2 linked regions of the Sediminitomix flava genome follow. The protein of the gene in region 2 binds, or shares a complex with, the protein of the main gene of each other region. Links are inferred from orthologs where the notes say so. Each region holds a gene or a part of one and is shown on either strand. Other genes may lie near its edges.

The links. The genes of interacting proteins can lie anywhere in the genome.
Region 1: the proteins of secA (region 2) and secY are in contact, whole or in part, in a crystal structure (PDB 3DIN), measured with the Thermotoga maritima proteins. The link is inferred for Sediminitomix flava from one-to-one orthologs. Residues at the interface, in WP_004082002.1 of Thermotoga maritima: Glu261, Ala262, Arg263, Lys300, Ala301, Arg302, Thr303, Ile304, Ile305, Leu323, Tyr324, Asp325, Pro326, Val329, Ser330, Tyr333, Ile336, Lys340, Phe345, Val349, Glu363, Phe364, Tyr374, Ser375, Gly376, Gly377, Glu393, Ile395, Thr482, Ser483; in WP_004081795.1 of Thermotoga maritima: Glu108, Gly109, Glu110, Glu111, Ala236, Glu237, Arg238, Arg239, Ile240, Thr241, Ile242, Gln243, Tyr244, Ala245, Arg246, Arg247, Val248, Thr249, Gly250, Arg251, Arg252, Val253, Tyr254, Gly256, Ala257, Ser258, Thr259, Tyr260, Leu261, Pro262.

What each region holds. Positions count from the first base shown.
Region 1 is NZ_QGDO01000006.1:287,155-289,982, forward strand. It holds secY (preprotein translocase subunit SecY), read left to right. Parts: upstream 1-664; coding sequence 665-1,993; downstream 1,994-2,828. Other genes in the region: rpmD (50S ribosomal protein L30), read left to right, coding at 1-140; rplO (50S ribosomal protein L15), read left to right, coding at 213-659; map (type I methionyl aminopeptidase), read left to right, coding at 2,003-2,776; infA (translation initiation factor IF-1), read left to right, coding at 2,778-2,828. UniProt on the Escherichia coli protein: The central subunit of the protein translocation channel SecYEG. Consists of two halves formed by TMs 1-5 and 6-10.
Region 2 is NZ_QGDO01000011.1:150,427-155,852, forward strand. What follows is about bases 544-4,534. They hold secA (preprotein translocase subunit SecA), read left to right. Parts: upstream 544-929; coding sequence 930-4,334; downstream 4,335-4,534. Other genes in these bases: lpdA (dihydrolipoyl dehydrogenase), read left to right, coding at 544-556; BC781_RS24690 (SPOR domain-containing protein), read left to right, coding at 4,427-4,534. Outside these bases: more of lpdA, read left to right, coding at 1-543; more of BC781_RS24690, read left to right, coding at 4,535-5,044; BC781_RS24695 (glycosyltransferase family 4 protein), read right to left, coding at 5,108-5,426. UniProt on the Escherichia coli protein: Required for protein export, interacts with the SecYEG preprotein conducting channel.

The DNA.
Region 1 (2,828 bases), on a different replicon or contig from region 2:
AAAGACCTGAAAATCAGAAGCGTACTCTTGTTGCACTTGGCCTTGGCCGTATCGGAAAGAGCGTAGAAAAAGAAACTACGCCTCAGATCAATGGCATGGTAGCGAAGGTGCAACACTTGGTTAAAGTTGAAGAGTTATAATATCTTTTGTACTTTTGCACATCCGCAATAGTACGATGTAGATGTTTGCATACTATAATCAGCATCTTAATTATGAAATTACATACATTACGTCCAGCAGCGGGAGCTGTAAGAAACAATAAAAGGGTTGGTCGTGGACAAGGGTCCGGAAAAGGTGGTACGGCTGCTAAAGGACATAAAGGAGCTCAATCAAGATCAGGTTACTCACGTAAACTAGGTTTTGAAGGTGGTCAAATGCCTCTTTACAGACGTGTACCTAAATTTGGATTTAAAAACCCAAATAGAGTAGCTTACACTCCTGTGAACTTAGACACGCTACAGAAGATTGCGGAATCTAAAGGGATTACTTCTTTTGGTCCTGCTGAATTCGTTCAATTAGGATTTGCTTCTAAGAACGAAAAAGTAAAGGTACTTGGAAGAGGTGAGCTCGCTACAGGAATCGAAGTTTCAGCACACGCTTTCTCTGCTTCAGCTTTAGAATCAATTGAAAAAGCAGGCGGGAAGGCTCAGACACTGTAAGAGCTATGAAATTTTTCACAACACTAAAGAACATCTTTTCAATCAAGGAACTCAGGGATAAGATTATTTATACCCTGGGCTTCTTGGCAATTTTTAGGCTAGGTTCGTTTATTGTTTTACCTGGTGTAGACACAGAAAGCTTGACAAGTCAGTCAGGTGGATTTTTGGGATTCTTAGATGTATTCCTAGGTGGGGCATTTAACCGTGCTTCTATCTTTGCCTTGGGTATCATGCCATACATCTCTGCTTCCATTGTGATCCAGCTGCTTTCTATGGCTATTCCTTATTTTCAGAGATTGCAAAAAGAAGGGGAGTCTGGAAGAAAGAAAATCAACCAGATTACTCGTGTTTTGACAATCCTAATCACATTTGGTCAGGGTACAGGATATTTGATGTCTACTATCCCGTCTGAAGCGATTATGGTTGAGCAAAGCTTCTTTATTGCTTCATCTTTGATTATTCTCACTGCAGGTACGGTGTTCTGCATGTGGCTAGGTGAAAAAATTACCGACAAAGGAATTGGTAACGGTATCTCTATGCTTATCATGGTAGGTATTATTGCCAGTTTACCAGGTGCAATCGTAGAAGAATTTGCCGCTAAGGGATCTCGCGGTTTCCTTATCCTATTTATCGAATTACTAGCATTCTTCATCGTAGTGATGGGAGTGGTATTGCTGTCTACAGCAGTACGTAAAGTGCCTATTCAGTATGCACGTCAGGTAGTAGGAGCTGGTGGTAAGAAAAAGACTTTGAACACAGGTCAACGTTCTTACTTACCATTGAAGGTTAACGCAGCAAACGTGATGCCTATCATTTTTGCTCAATCTCTTATGTTCGTTCCACCACTAATTGCAGGGGTGTGGCAAGAAGATTCAGATACTGCTAGAACTATTTACTATGCATTCTCTGACTTCACGAGCTGGCAATACAACCTAACGTTTGCCCTACTTATTATCCTTTTCACATTCTTCTACACAGCTATTACGATCAATCCACAGCAAATCTCTGAGGACCTTAGACGTAACAACGCATTTATCCCAGGTGTAAAACCAGGTGAGCCAACAGCTGATTTTATTGCAACAGTAGTGGATCGTATTACGATGCCTTCTGCAATTTATCTAGCTGTTATTGCTATTTTACCTGCGTTTGCAGCTTTGATGGGCGTGTCTCAAGGTTTCGCTAGATTCTTTGGTGGTACATCATTGATCATTATGGTTGGAGTAGTGTTGGATACATTACAACAAATTGAATCGTATTTGTTGATGCAACACTATGAAGGTATGATGAAGTCAGGTAATGTCAAAGGTAGACAAAACGTGGCTACAATGGCCTAATATTGCCTAATGGTATACTATAAAACAGATAGTGAAATTGAGCTTATGCGACAGAGTGCTGACCTTTTAGGTCGTACGCACGGTGAAGTTGCTAAGCATATCAAAGAAGGAGTGAGTCTTAGCCACCTTGATAAAATCGCTGAAGATTTTATCAAGGATCATGGGGCCACTCCTTCTTTCCTGAATTATAATGGTTTTCCTGCATCCCTTTGTATGTCTCTCAACGATGTAGTTGTACACGGAATTCCGAATGATTACGAGTTGAAAGATGGAGATGTCATTTCCATCGACTGTGGGGTTTACTTAAATGAATATCATTCTGATAGTGCATTTACTTATCCTGTAGGGAATGTAGCACCGGATGTGATGCAATTACTAAAAGTTACCAAAGATTCTCTTTATCTTGGTATCGAACAAGTAAAGGCAAACAACCGAATTGGTGATGTAAGTTTTGCAATTCAGGAATACGCTGAAAAACATGGATACTCTGTAGTAAGAGAGTTGGTAGGCCATGGATTAGGACGCAGTCTTCATGAAGAACCTGAAGTTCCTAATTATGGTAAACGAGGGCGAGGAATTAAATTCAAAAATGGTTTAGTAATCGCCATCGAGCCAATGATCAATATGGGGACACGTAATGTTGTTCAGGATAATGACGGTTGGACAATCCGTACTCGTGATTCGAAACCATCAGCTCATTATGAGCACACGGTGGCTTTCCATAATGACAAGGCAGAAGTCTTAACCACATTTAAGTATATAGAAGAAGTATTTAAATTCTGATATGCCAAAACAGTCGAATATTGTTCAGGACGGAACAATTGTAGAAGCACTT
Region 2 (5,426 bases):
TGAAGAAGTTGGTGTAGCACACGACAGAGGTAAAGTATTGGTAAATGATTATTACCAAACTAACATCCCTAGCGTTTATGCTATCGGAGATATCGTTCATGGTCCAGCTCTTGCACACGTTGCTTCTCACGAAGGAATTATCTGTGTAGAGAAAATGTCAGGTATGACTCCTGAGCCAATGAACTACAACAACATCCCTGGCTGTACTTACACTTACCCAGAGATTGCTTCTGTAGGTTTCACTGAAGAAAAAGCAAAAGAAGCTGGTTACGATATCAAAGTGGGTAAATTCCCATTCTCAGCATCAGGTAAGGCATCTGCTTCTGGCGCGAAAGAAGGTTTCGTAAAAGTAATCTTCGATGCAAAATACGGAGAGTGGTTAGGATGTCACATGATCGGTATGAACGTAACTGAAATGATTGCTGAAGCAGTTGCAGCTCGTAAACTAGAAGCTACTGCTCACGAAATCATCACGGCTGTTCACCCTCACCCAACTTTGTCTGAGGCAGTTATGGAAGCTGTTGCTCAAGCATATGATGAGTGTATTCACCTATAATTCATAGGTTTTAACATAAATTTATTTTTGACCGTCACTTCTGAAAAGAGGTGGCGGTTTCTTTTTAAGTTTCTTTACGATTTTTTGAAAAGCATTTTTTAGAAATTATCCCTACTTTCTCACAACCAAATAGTTAAAAGACCGTATTGAAACATTGCAAGTTGCAATAGTATTAAAACAATTTAGACTCCTCACATTCGCTTTCAAGAACAAATCATATGAATATTAAGACCAAGTCTATTTATTTTTTTGTTCCACCTATAGAAAGCAGAAGTTTAAGGCTAAGTTGTCAAAGGTTTTTGTAAATTTGTATGTATGGGTTTGAGCTAAATCAACCCCTACTTTTTTGTATTGAATTCTTCATCCAAGTAATATGCTGGACTTTGTAACTAAAGCGTTCTCGAAGATTTTCGGAACCAAGTCAGAAAAAGATCTAAAGGAGATTCTTCCATATATCAAGCAGATTCATGCTGAGGGAGATAAGTTGTTGCAGATTTCTGATGACGAACTACGTGCTAAAACCATCGAGTTCAAAGAAGTCATCAAAGATCACCTTAAAGAAATTGATGGGGAAATCGCTCAGTTGAAATTACAGATTGACGAGAACCCTCAAATGGAAATTGAGGAGAAAGAAGAAATCTTCGGTAAAATTGATAAGCTTGAAGAGACACATGATAGCGAACTAGAAGTTGTTTTGCTAAACATCATGCCTCAAGCCTTCGCTGTTGTGAAAGAAACAGCTCGAAGATTGACTGAAAATAAGCAACTCGTTGTCACTGCCAACGACCACGATAAAGAAATGGCAGCCGCCAAATCAAATGTAACTATAGATGGCGACAAAGCGATCTGGAGTAACAAATGGATTGCTGCTGGAAACGAAATCGAGTGGAATATGATCCATTACGATGTACAGCTTATCGGTGGTATCGTATTGCACAAAGGTATGATTGCAGAGATGCAAACTGGTGAAGGTAAAACGCTTGTTTCTACCCTTCCTTCTTACCTAAATGCTTTGGCAGGAAAAGGTGTTCACCTAGTAACAGTCAACGATTATCTTGCTGTTCGTGACTCTGAGTGGAATGCTCCACTTTTCGAATTCCACGGAATGCGAGTTGATTGTATCGACAAACACCAACCACACTCTCAAGGTCGTATCTCGGCATACAAAGCAGATATTACTTACGGTACAAACAACGAATTTGGTTTCGATTACCTACGTGACAACATGGCACGTAGCCCAGAAGAGCAAGTTCAGTTGAAGCACCATTTCGCAATGGTCGATGAGGTCGATTCAGTTTTGATTGATGATGCTCGTACACCACTTATCATTTCGGGTCCTGTACCTGACGGTGATAAGCACGAATTCAATGAGTTAAAACCTTTGATCGATCGTTTGGTTAGCCAACAACGCCAATTGGCAATGAGCTTATTGAACGATGCGAAGAAACAAATCAAAGCAGGAGATAAAGACAATGGTGGTTTAGCCCTATTCAGAGCTTACCGTGCATTGCCAAAATATAAGCCGCTTATCAAATTCTTGGGTGAACCAGGAATGTTGCAATTGATGCAGAGCACCGAGAACATCTACATGGCAGAAAATAACAAACGTATGCCAGAAGCAGATGAGCCATTGTTCTTCACAATTGATGAAAAGCGTAACTCGGTTGATCTTACCGATAAAGGTATCGATCACCTAACGCAAAATCTTTCTAGCTCAGACAAAGAATTCTTTATCCTTCCAGATATCGGAATTGAAGTAGATGAGATTGAGAAAGATGAAAACCTTTCTGATGAGGATAAATTGCAGAAAAAAGATGAGTTGATCAGCAACTATTCTTTGAAAACGCAACGTATCCACTCAGTAAACCAATTGCTGAAAGCTTACACCTTGTTCGAAAAAGACGTTGACTACATCCTTGCGGATAATAAAGTCATGATCGTTGATGAGCAAACAGGTCGTGTAATGGACGGAAGACGTTATTCTGATGGTCTTCACCAAGCATTGGAAGCAAAAGAAGGTGCGAAAATTGAAGCGGCTACTCAAACTTACGCTACAATTACGCTTCAGAACTTCTTCCGTATGTACCACAAACTTTCGGGTATGACTGGTACAGCCGAAACAGAAGCAGGAGAATTCTGGGAAATCTACAAACTAGATGTAGTTTCTATCCCTACAAACCGTCCGATCCAACGTCATGACAGAGAAGATAAGGTTTATAAAACTGTACGTGAGAAATTCAACGCTGTAGCTCAAGAAATTCAAGAGCTTGTCGCTGAGAATCGTCCGGTACTTGTGGGTACAACTTCAGTTGAAAACTCAGAGGTATTGAGCCGTATGCTTCAAATGCGTAAGATTCCTCACCAAGTCTTGAATGCCAAACAACACGCTCGTGAAGCAGATGTAGTTGCACAAGCTGGTCTTCCTGGTCAAGTAACGATCGCTACCAACATGGCTGGTCGTGGTACTGATATTAAACTTAGTAAAGAAGTTAAAGACTCTGGTGGTCTTGCAATTATCGGTACTGAACGTCACGATTCTCGTCGTGTTGACCGTCAGCTAAGAGGTCGTGCAGGTCGTCAAGGAGATCCGGGTAGTTCACAATTCTTCGTTTCTTTGGAAGATAACTTGATGCGTATGTTCGGTTCTGACCGTATCGCAAAAGTAATGGACCGTATGGGACTTGAAGAAGGTGAAGTAATTCAGCACTCAATGATCTCTAAGTCGATTGAAAGAGCACAGAAAAAAGTAGAAGAAAATAACTTCGCAATGCGTAAGCGTCTTCTTGAATATGATGACGTAATGAACTCGCAACGTGAAGTAATCTATAAGCGAAGAAATCACGCACTTTACGGTGATCGTCTGACACTTGATATCATGAACAACTTCTACGATGTTGCCTTCAACATCTCAGAAGTAAACCAAGATAACTTCGATGCATTCAAACTAGATGTATTGAAATACTTGGGACTTCACACAAGTATCAAGGAAGAAGAATTCACGAAGTTGAAAGTAGAGCAACTAAGCGAAAAGCTTTATACTGAGGCTTACGGAAACTATAAGGCGAAAAACCAAAACATTAAGAATCGTGTCCTTCCTGTCTTCAACCAATTGAAAGAAGATAAAGGTGGTATCGTTGCTAATGTAGCTGTTCCTATTACTGACGGAAGACGCTTCATGCAAGTGAATGCTTCTCTTGATAAAGTAATTGATTCTGAAGGTGGAGAATTGGTACAAGTACTAGAGCAAAACATCATGCTTTCAGTAATTGACCAAGAGTGGAAAGAGCACTTAAGAGATATGGACGAGTTGAAACAACAAGTTCAGAATGCAGTCCACGAACAAAAAGATCCATTATTGATCTACAAGTTCGAAGGATTCCAACTCTTCAAAGGTTTCTTGAACACTGTAAATGAGGAAGCAACTTCATTCTTGTCAAAAGCACAAGTAGCTGTTGCAGACCCATCGCAGGTTCAACAACCACAAAGACCAGCACCTCGTCAGCCTGAGCCAAAATTGCAAGAGCAAAAAGCGGAATCTCAAGCAGTGAGTGGAGCTACAGCGCCTCGTCCACAGGCTCCTCAAAGTCCAGATCCTCGTCAGATGGCAACAAACACTCCTAAAGCAGAAGTGACTAAGCCAATCAAGTCTGAGAAAACATATCACAGAAATGACCGAGTAAATGTTCGTTACAAAGACGGAACGGTTAAAGAAAATGTGAAATTCAAGACTGTAGAACAGGACTTGGAACTGAATAATTGTGTTATCATTGAAGGATAAGCATTATCCTCATTATAATATTTGCCTCTGTCCTTTGTTGACAGAGGCTTTTTTTACAAAGTGATCTTTCATGATCTAAAAATGGTATATCCATGAAAAAGACTTTTATCCTAACTGCTGCTATCCTGATGGCATTTGTAAGTTGTAAAACTTCCAAAACAGCTTCAACAAGTTTCGATGCCGATCTTTCAGCTTATCGTTCTGAAATTGTAGCAGCTTCAGCCACAAAAGAAGAAGAGAAGCCTGAAGAAGAAGCTACGGAACCTGTAAACAGTTCTGATATTCCTGAAGGAGAAATGCACGAACAGATAGAGTCTATGATTGGTCAGATGGCTCAAAGAAATTACAGCAAAGTAGAAGGCTACCGTATTTTGATTTACTCTACAACAAGTCGTTCTATGGCAAATAAAGCCTACAACAAAGCGAAAGCCATTTATCATGAACCTGTTTATTTCAACTACGAACAACCGAACTACAAGATTTCTTTAGGTGATTATTACTCAAAAAGACTCGCTCATGAGAAATTGAGTATGCTAAAAGCTGATTATCCAAAAGCGATCATTGTAAGAGATTACATTAAAGTAAGTGAGTATTCGGTACTAAACCTTACTCCAGATACACTTCGCATTACTCCAGAAGAATATGAAAAATTACTTCTAGAAGATATCGAAGAAGAGAATTTACCAGAAGTGACTCCAGAATCGGAGTAATCTGCATGATTTCTGATAAAGAAAAAGCTCAAGTCTAATTGATATAGACTTGAGCTTTTTTATTTACTTTTTTACCACTCCTTGCAAAGTTTTAATCACATTCTTCCAATAATACCGATCGTAGAAAGTTTTTGGAGTTGGTAAATCTCCTTGCGTTTTTACCCTTATCAGATTCTGATAAAATTCCTCTACTTGGTTATCCTTACTAATCAACAGCTTTTCTCCACAGTCTGCTACTGCTATTCCTTCTGCTCCTGTAGCAAACGAAACCACAGTTTTTCCTAAACCAATAGCCTCGATAGCCTTGGTTTTTACTCCTCCACCAGAATAGATAGGATTCAATACCACATCTGCACCAAGAATATGTTTTTGTAAGTCATCC